Regions from separate parts of the Kitasatospora sp. NPDC058965 genome, predicted to be linked through region 2. Evidence: predicted binding sites of a transcription regulator. Region 2 holds the regulator's gene; the other holds the start of a gene.
What was found. The regulator HrcA, encoded in region 2, represses chaperone genes, less so after heat shock. The targets are predictions, from matches to a motif close to TTNGCACTCNGNNNNNCNGAGTGCNAA.
Positions count from the first base shown of each region.

Region 1: the regulator HrcA is predicted to act here: its motif matches at 1,912-1,938, upstream of groES (co-chaperone GroES).

Region 1 is NZ_JBHYKG010000086.1:23,777-28,082, reverse strand. Features, by position in the region: gene groL (chaperonin GroEL) at 1-1,346, opposite strand, end outside; gene groES (co-chaperone GroES) at 1,463-1,768, opposite strand; gene ACFW1A_RS16850 (methyltransferase domain-containing protein) at 1,973-3,145, shown strand; gene ACFW1A_RS16845 (YncE family protein) at 3,220-4,306, shown strand, end outside.
Region 2 is NZ_JBHYKG010000001.1:29,143-33,448, forward strand. Features, by position in the region: gene ACFW1A_RS00150 (16S rRNA (uracil(1498)-N(3))-methyltransferase) at 1-747, opposite strand, end outside; gene dnaJ (molecular chaperone DnaJ) at 778-1,917, opposite strand; gene hrcA (heat-inducible transcriptional repressor HrcA) at 2,010-3,026, opposite strand; gene htpX (zinc metalloprotease HtpX) at 3,433-4,306, shown strand, end outside.

The DNA.
Region 1 (4,306 bases), on a different contig from region 2:
TCGGCCAGCGCCTTGCGGACCACCGCGACACCGGTCGCCTCGTCGCCCGTCAGGCCCAGGCCGCCGTCCAGCACCTTCTGGGCGTGCACCAGGGAGGCGCCGCCGCCGGCGACGATGCCCTCCTCGACCGCCGCGCGGGTCGCCGAGATGGCGTCCTCCAGGCGGTGCTTGCGCTCCTTGAGCTCGACCTCGGTGGCAGCGCCGACCTTGATCACGCAGACGCCGCCGGCCAGCTTGGCCAGGCGCTCCTGCAGCTTCTCGCGGTCCCAGTCCGAGTCGGTGTTGGCGATCTCGGCCTTGATCTGGCCGACCCGGCCGGCCACGGCCTCGGTGTCGCCGCCGCCGTCCACCACGGTGGTCTCGTCCTTGGTGATGGTCACCCGGCGGGCGGTGCCGAGCACCTCCAGGCCGACCTGGTCGAGCTTGAGGCCGACCTCCTCGGAGACCACGGTGCCGCCGGTGAGGACGGCCAGGTCGCCCAGGATCGCCTTGCGGCGGTCGCCGAAGCCGGGGGCCTTGACGGCCACCGCGTTGAAGGTGCCGCGGATCTTGTTGACCACCAGGGTGGAGAGCGCCTCGCCGTCCACGTCCTCGGCGATGATCAGCAGCGGCTTGGAGGCGCCGGCCTGCAGGATCTTCTCCAGCAGCGGCAGCAGCTCCTGGATCGAGGAGATCTTCGACTGGTTGATCAGGATGTACGGGTCCTCCAGGACCGCCTCCTGACGCTCCGCGTCGGTGACGAAGTAGGGCGACAGGTAGCCCTTGTCGAACTGCATGCCCTCGGTGAAGTCCAGCTCCACGCCGAAGGTGTTCGACTCCTCGACGGTGATCACGCCGTCCTTGCCGACCTTGTCGATCGCCTCGGCGATCAGCTCGCCGACCTGCGGGTCCTGGGCGGAGAGGGCGGCGACGGCGGCGACGTCGTCCTTGCCCTCGATCTCGCGGGCGACCGAGAGCAGGTGCTCGGCGACGGCGGCGACGGCCTTGTCGATGCCCTTCTTCAGGGCGGCCGGGCCGGCGCCGGCGGCGACGTTGCGCAGGCCCTCGTTCACCAGGGCCTGGGCCAGCACGGTGGCGGTGGTGGTGCCGTCACCCGCGACGTCGTTGGTCTTGGTGGCCACCTCCTTGACCAGCTGGGCGCCGAGGTTCTCGTACGGGTCGTCCAGCTCGACCTCGCGGGCGATGGTGACACCGTCGTTGGTGATGGTCGGGGCGCCGAACTTCTTGTCGATGACGACGTTGCGGCCCTTGGGGCCGATGGTCACCTTCACGGTGTCGGCCAGCTTGTTGACACCGCGCTCGAGCGAGCGGCGGGCGTCCTCGTCGAACTGCAGGATCTTCGCCATGATGTCCGTTTCCTTGGGATAACTGCGCTACGTGAACCAACAGCCGCGCCCCGGGCCCCTGTCGAAGACGGGATCCGGGGCGGGCGGACGACGGACCGCCAGGTCCGCCGGAACGCTTACTTCTCGATGATCGCGAGCACGTCGCGGGCCGAGAGGACCAGGTACTCCTCGCCCTGGTACTTGACCTCGGTGCCGCCGTACTTCGAGTACAGGACGACGTCGCCGACGGCGACGTCGAGCGGCAGGCGCTGGCCATCCTCGAAGCGGCCCGGGCCGACGGCCAGGACGACGCCCTCCTGGGGCTTCTCCTTGGCGGTGTCCGGGATAACCAGGCCGGAGGCCGTGGTGGTCTCGGCGTCGAGCGGCTGGACCACGATGCGGTCCTCAAGCGGCTTGATGGCAACCTTGCTGCTGGTGGTCACGTCCGAGCTCCCCTTCGGAGATTACGGGGTTGTCTAACAGGTAGGTGGGCGACGTGACCGGCCTGCCGTCGCGGGGGTCAGGCCCGTTCCGTCGCGTTAGCACTCCCCCTGGGGGGAGTGCCAGGAACGACCTTAGGCCGCGGTTAGCACTCAGTCAACCAGAGTGCCAACGGCGCGCCCAACGATCTCCGCTACCGGGAGAATGTGCGGGTGGAGACGTTCGATGAACTGCTGGCCGAGCGCGGCCAGGCGCTGCTGGCCGAACTGACCGGCCTGGCCCCCGGCGACGAACTGGCCGTGGCCACCCGGCTGCGTCGGCACCACCCGGCCGAGCTGGTCTCGGCCGCGATCGCCCAGGAGCAGCTGCGGCGGCGGGCCGAGGCGAAGTTCGGCCCGGACGCCCGGCGGATGTACTTCACGCCGCACGGGGTCGAGCAGTCCACCCGGCGCAGCGTGGCCGAGTGGCGGGCCGGGCGGTTCGCCGAGCTCGGCACCACCCGGCTGGCCGACCTGTGCTGCGGCATCGGCGGCGACGCGATCGCCCTGGCCCGGCGCGGCATCGAGGTGCTCGCGGTCGACCGCGACCCGTTCACCTGCGCGGTGGCCCGGGCCAACGCCGCGGCGCTCGGCCTGTCCGACCTGATCGAGGTGCGCCGGGCCGACGTCACCGAGCTCGAACTCGACGGCTTCGACGCCGTCTTCACCGATCCCGCCCGGCGCACCGACCGCGGCCGGGTGTTCGACCCCGACGCCTACTCGCCGCCGCTGTCCTGGGCGGTCGAGGCGGGCCGGCGCACCCGGCTCGGCGCGCTCAAGGTGGCCCCGGGGATCGCGCACGACGCGGTGCCCGCGGACGCCGAGGCGGAATGGGTCTCCGACCACGGCGAGGTGAAGGAGGCGGTGCTGTGGTTCGGCACCGGGGCCGCCGAACCGCACCGGGCCACCCTGCTGCCCGGCCCGCACAGCCTGGCCGGCGGCCGGCTGCCCGACCCGCCGGCCGGCCCGGTGCGCCGCTACCTCTACGAGCCGGACGGCGCGGTGATCCGGGCCCACATGGTGGCCGAGGTGGCCGAACGGGTCGGCGGCACGCTGATCGACCCGATGATCGCCTACGTCACCTCGGACACCCTGGTGCGCACCCCGTACGCGCACGCCTACGAGCTCACCGACGTGCTGCCCTACCAGGTCAAGCGGCTCAAGGCGCTGCTGCGCGAGCGCGCGGTGGGCACCGTGGTGATCAAGAAGCGCGGGATGGCGATCACCCCCGAGGAGCTGCGCCGCCAGCTCAAGCCGAGCGGGCCGAACAGCCTGACGGTGATTCTGAGCCGAACCGAGCACGGCCCGCTGATGATGCTCGGGCAACCAGTGCGCGATTAGCGCCCGTGCGGTCACCATCGTGCACTAACCTGCCCGGGGCGCCGTGCTCGACGGCGCCCATCGGGGAGGGGAATATGAACTCGATTGGCACGGTGGGCCGTTGGGCAGTTGCCCTGGCCACCGCGGGGGCGCTGTTAGGTGGTTCGGGGGGTGTCGCGCAGGCCGCGCCGGTGTCCGGCACCGAGGGCCTGGTGGAGCTCGGCAGCACGGGCCTGCCGCCCGGCGGCCCACTGCTCGGTCCGGACGGCAGCCGCGCCTACGCGGTCGCCGAGGACACCGACCTGCACCTGCGGGTGCACGTGGTGAACACCGTCACCGACCGGACGGTCGCCACCGTCGACCTGGGCCAGAGCTACGGCAGCCGCCAGCGCCCGGCGCTCAGCGCGGACGGCAGCCGGCTCTACGTGGTCAACGGGCAGACCCTGTCCGTGATCGACGCGGTCGAGCACCGGGTGCTCGGCACCGTGACCCTGCCGGACGAGCCGCGCCCGACCGGCTGGGGCCCGGGCGTGATCGGCGCCCTGGCGGTCAACGGCTCGACGGTCTACGTCGCGCAGGACGGCCCGGCCCCGGGCACCTCCGCGCCCACCCAGGGCCGCCTGTGGGCCGTCGACACCGTCCACCGGACCGTCACCGGCAGCACGGTGCTGCCCGGCGGCCGGGCGCTCTCCGTCGTCGTCCGGCCGGGCGGCCGCAGCGCCTACGTCTCCACCGAGGTCGGCGTCGTCCACCTGGACACCGGCGGCGCACTGCCCGCCGTGGTCGGCACCGTCCCGGACAGCGCGCACATGGACGGCCTGGCACTGACGCCCGACGGCACCGCGCTGTACGCCGTCAACGACGTCGCGGACGGCTCCGCCCTGCGGATCGACCCGGCCCACGACACCGTGACCGCCCGGCTGGCCCTGACCACCGGCTACGCCCAGCTCGGCACCCCGGTGGTCTCCGCCGACGGCACCCGGCTGTACGTGACCGACGCCTACCCGGCCGACGACCCCGCGGTGCTCGCATTCGACACCGCCACCGGGACCGAGGTGGCGGCGGAGGACGTCCGCGGCTTCGACCTCTCCACCTTCTCCGGGCTGGCCATCGGCCCGGACGGCGCGACCATGTACGCGACCGGCCTGGACGACAACGGCTCCGGCCTGCAGATCTTCGACT
Region 2 (4,306 bases):
GCCCCAGCGCCCGGTGCGCGCCAGCAGCACCGCGCCGGCCGCCACGCCGGCGGTGGAGGTGCGCAGCACCGAGGGGCCGAGCCGGTACGGCCGGGCGCCGGCCGTACCGAAGGCGGCCAGCTCCTCGGGGCTGATCCCGCCCTCCGGGCCGACCACCAGGACCAGGTCGCCGGTCGCCGGCAGCGCGGTGGTGGCCAGCGCCTCGGCGCCCTCCTCGTGCAGCACCCCGGCGAAGGCCGCGCCGGTCAGCAGCGGCAGCAGCTGACGGGTGGTCACCGGGTCGCGCACCTCGGGGAAGCGCAGTCGGCGGGCCTGCTTGCCGGCCTCGCGCGCGGTCGACCGCCACTTGGCCAGCGCCTTGGTCCCGCGCTCGCCCTTCCACTGGGTGATGCAGCGCGCCGCGGCCCAGGGGACGACCACGTCCACCCCGACCTCGGTCATGGTCTCCACCGCCAGCTCGCCGCGGTCGCCCTTGGGCAGCGCCTGGACCACCACCAACCGGGCGGCGGGCGCCGGCTCGGCGTGCAGTCCGGTCAGGGCGACGTCCAGCGCGTCCTTGCCGTGCAGCGCGCTGACCGTGCCGCGGCCGCCCAGGCCCAGGCCGTCGGTCAGGGTGACCGGCTCGCCGACCTCCAGCCGCTTGACCGCCACCGCGTGCCGGCCCTCCGCGCCGTCCAGCCGGACCACCACCCCGGGGGCGGCGGTGGCGAGGCGTTCGGTGGGCACGACGAAGACGGGTGCGGTCATGAGCGGTCCTGGAGGTGGGGTGGGCGGGCGTCAGCGCCCGTTGAACGCGTCCTTCAGCCGGGAGAACAGTCCCTGCTGCCCGGGCGCGAACTGCCCGGAGGGCCGCTCCTCGCCGCGCAGCGCGGCCAGCCGGCGCAGCAGCTCCTCCTGCTCGGGGTCGAGCTTGGTGGGCGTCTGCACCTCGACATGCACTATCAGGTCACCCCGACCGCCCCCGCGCAGGTGGGTGACGCCGCGCCCGTGCAGCGGGATCGACTGGCCGGACTGGGTACCGGGCCGGATGTCGACCTCCTCCAACCCGTCCAGCGTCTGCAGCGGCACCTGGGTGCCGAGCGAGGCCGCGGTCATCGGGATGGTGACGGTGCAGTGCAGGTCGTCGCCGCGGCGCTGGAAGGTCGGGTGGCTGGTCTCGGCGATCTCCACGTACAGGTCGCCGGCCGGGCCGCCGCCGGGGCCGACCTCGCCCTCGCCGGCCAGCTGGATCCGGGTGCCGTTGTCCACACCCGCGGGGATCTTGACGGTGAGGGTGCGGCGGGCCCGGACCCGGCCGTCGCCGGCGCACTCCGGGCACGGGGTGGGCACCACGGTGCCGAAGCCCTGGCACTGCGGGCAGGGCCGGGAGGTCATGACCTGGCCCAGGAAGGACCGGGTGACCTGGGAGACCTCGCCCTTGCCGCGGCACATGTCACAGGTCTGCGCGGAGGTGCCGGGGGCCGCGCCCTCGCCGCTGCAGGTGGTGCAGGTGACGGCGGTGTCGACCTGGAGCTCCTTGGTGGTGCCGAACGCGGCCTCCTCCAGGGTGATCTCCAGGCGGATCATCGCGTCCTGCCCGCGCCGGGTGCGCGAGCGGGGGCCGCGCTGGCCGGAGGCGGCGCCGAAGAAGGCGTCCATGATGTCGGAGAAGCCGAAGCCCGCCGCACCGGCGCCGAAGCCGCCGGCCCCGCCGCCGTTGGGCGAGAGCGGGTCGCCGCCGAGGTCGTAGACCTGGCGCTTGGCCGGGTCGGAGAGCACCTCGTAGGCGGCGTTGATCTCCTTGAACCGCTCCTGAGTCTTCGGGTCCGGGTTGACGTCCGGGTGCAGTTCACGCGCGAGGCGCCGGAACGCCTTCTTGATCTCGTCCTGCCCCGCGTCCCGTCGGACGCCGAGTACCGCGTAGTAGTCCGTGGCCACCAAATGCTCCGCTTGTTCCGCCTCTAGAAGTGCCTGCGCCTGCTGTGCCCGTCCATGATGGACGGCGGCCCGCCGGTCGGGCGGGCCCTGGCCTATGACTCGGCCAGGATCTGCCCCACGTACCGTGCCACCGCACGTACTGCCCCCATGGTGCCGGGGTAGTCCATCCGGGTCGGCCCGATCACGCCGAGTTTGGCCACGCTCTCGTCGCCCGAACCGTAGCCGACGGAGACGACCGAGGTGGAATTCAGCCCCTCGTACTCATTCTCCCGGCCGATCCGCACCGTCATCCCGCTGTCGGTCGCCTCGCCGAGCAGCCGCAGCAGCACGACCTGCTCCTCCAACGCCTCCAGCACCGGCTGGATGGTCAGCGGGAAGTCGTGCCCGAACCGGGTCAGGTTCGCGGTGCCGGCCAGCATGATCCGTTCCTCGTTCTGCTCCACCAGGGATTCGAACAGGGTGGAGAGCACGGTGGTGACGACCGGGCGGTCGACCGGGTCGAAGGACGAGGGCAGGTCCTCGACCAGCGCCGGCACGTCCGGGAAGCGGCGGCCGCCGGCCCGGGCGTTCAACCGGACCCGCAGGTCGGCCAGGGTGGTCTCGCGCACCGGGGAGGGGCAGTCCACCAGCCGCTGCTCGACCCGCCCGGTGTTGGTGATCAGCACCAGCATCACCTTGGTCGGGGCCAGCAGCACCAGCTCGACGTGGCGCACCGTGGACCGGGTCAGCGAGGGGTACTGGACCACCGCGACCTGGCGGGTCAGCTGGGCGAGCAGGCGCACGGTGCGCGCCACCACGTCGTCCAGGTCGACCGCGCCGTCCAGGAAGTGACGGATCGCCCGCCGCTCCGGCGCGCTCATCGGCTTGATCTCGGCCAGCCGGTCGACGAAGAGCCGGTAGCCCTTGTCGGTCGGGATCCGGCCGGCGCTGGTGTGCGGCTGCTGGATGTAGCCGTCCTCCTCCAGGCTGGCCATGTCGTTGCGCACCGTGGCCGGGGAGACGCCCAGGCTGTGGCGCTCCACCAGGGCCTTGGAGCCGACCGGCTCCTCGGTGCCCACGTAGTCCTGGACGATGGCGCGCAGCACGGCGAGCTTGCGCTCGTCCAGCACGTGGCCGGCGGCGCGCGGGGCGGCGGGCCGGGCCGGCCGGGTCGCCGGCGGGCGAGCGGCCCGGGGCGTACCGCTCGCCCCGGAGGCCGGCCCACGGCCGGTGGAGCCCGCGTCGGACACGGGTTCGTCGAACACGGCACGCACCTCCCTCTTCGCGCGTTGTCCAGGTACCGGGCCCTGCGCCGCCGGGTACTGTCCGTTCATGGGCTGGCACTCTGCTTACAGGAGTGCCAGAACCGTACCTGCCAGTGTACGGCCCGGGTCCGACCGCAGGAACGCCCCGTCCCGGGATGCCGCACGGATCACGTGTCGCGACCCGCCGGGGTGGTGCCCGGCGCCGGGCGAAGTGGCAGCATCGAAAGCAACTCGGACCGAGGCCTCGGTCCGGCGAGACGGAGGATCCCAGATGTCGGCTTCCGGCCCCCACACCCGATTCGCCCCCGACCGCGGCCTGACGACCCGGATGGTCGTCACCATGTTCTTCATCGGGCTGCTCTTCGTCGTGTTCACCGGTGTGCTGATCGTGGTGCTCCGGGGAGCCTGGCCGTTGGTGGTGCTGCTCGCCGGCGGGCTCTTCGTCGCGCAGTTCTGGTTCAGCGACAAGATCACCGAGAAGGCGATGGGGGCGCACGAGGTCACCCCCGAGCAGTACCCGCAGCTGCACGGCACCATCGACCGGCTGTGCGCGCTGGCCGACATGCCCAAGCCCCGCGTGGCGGTGGCCGACAACGACATGCCCAACGCCTTCGCCACCGGCCGCAACGAGAAGAACGCGGTGGTCTGCGTGACCACCGGCCTGCTGCGCCGGCTGGAGCCGGAGGAGCTGGAGGGCGTGCTCGCGCACGAGCTGTCGCACGTGGCGCACCGCGACGTGGCCGTGATGACCATCGCCGGCTTCCTCGGCGTGCTGGCCGGCGTGATCACCCGGATCGCGCTGTACAGCGGCATGTTCGGCGGCAACAACCGCAACGACAACAACGACAACGCCGCCATCGCCCTGGTGGTGGTCACCGCGGTCTCCGCCGTGGTGTACGCGATCAGCTTCCTGCTCACCCGGCTGCTCTCCCGCTACCGGGAGCTGGCCGCCGACCGCGCCGCAGCCCAGCTCACCGGGCGGCCCAGCGCGCTGGCCTCGGCGCTGACCAAGGTGACCGGGCAGATCGCCGCCATCCCGACCGAGGACCTGCGCAAGTCGCAGGCCTACAACGCGTTCTACTTCGCCCCCGCGCTGAGCGCCAAGGAGGTGGGCGCCCAGCTGATGTCCACCCACCCCTCGCTGG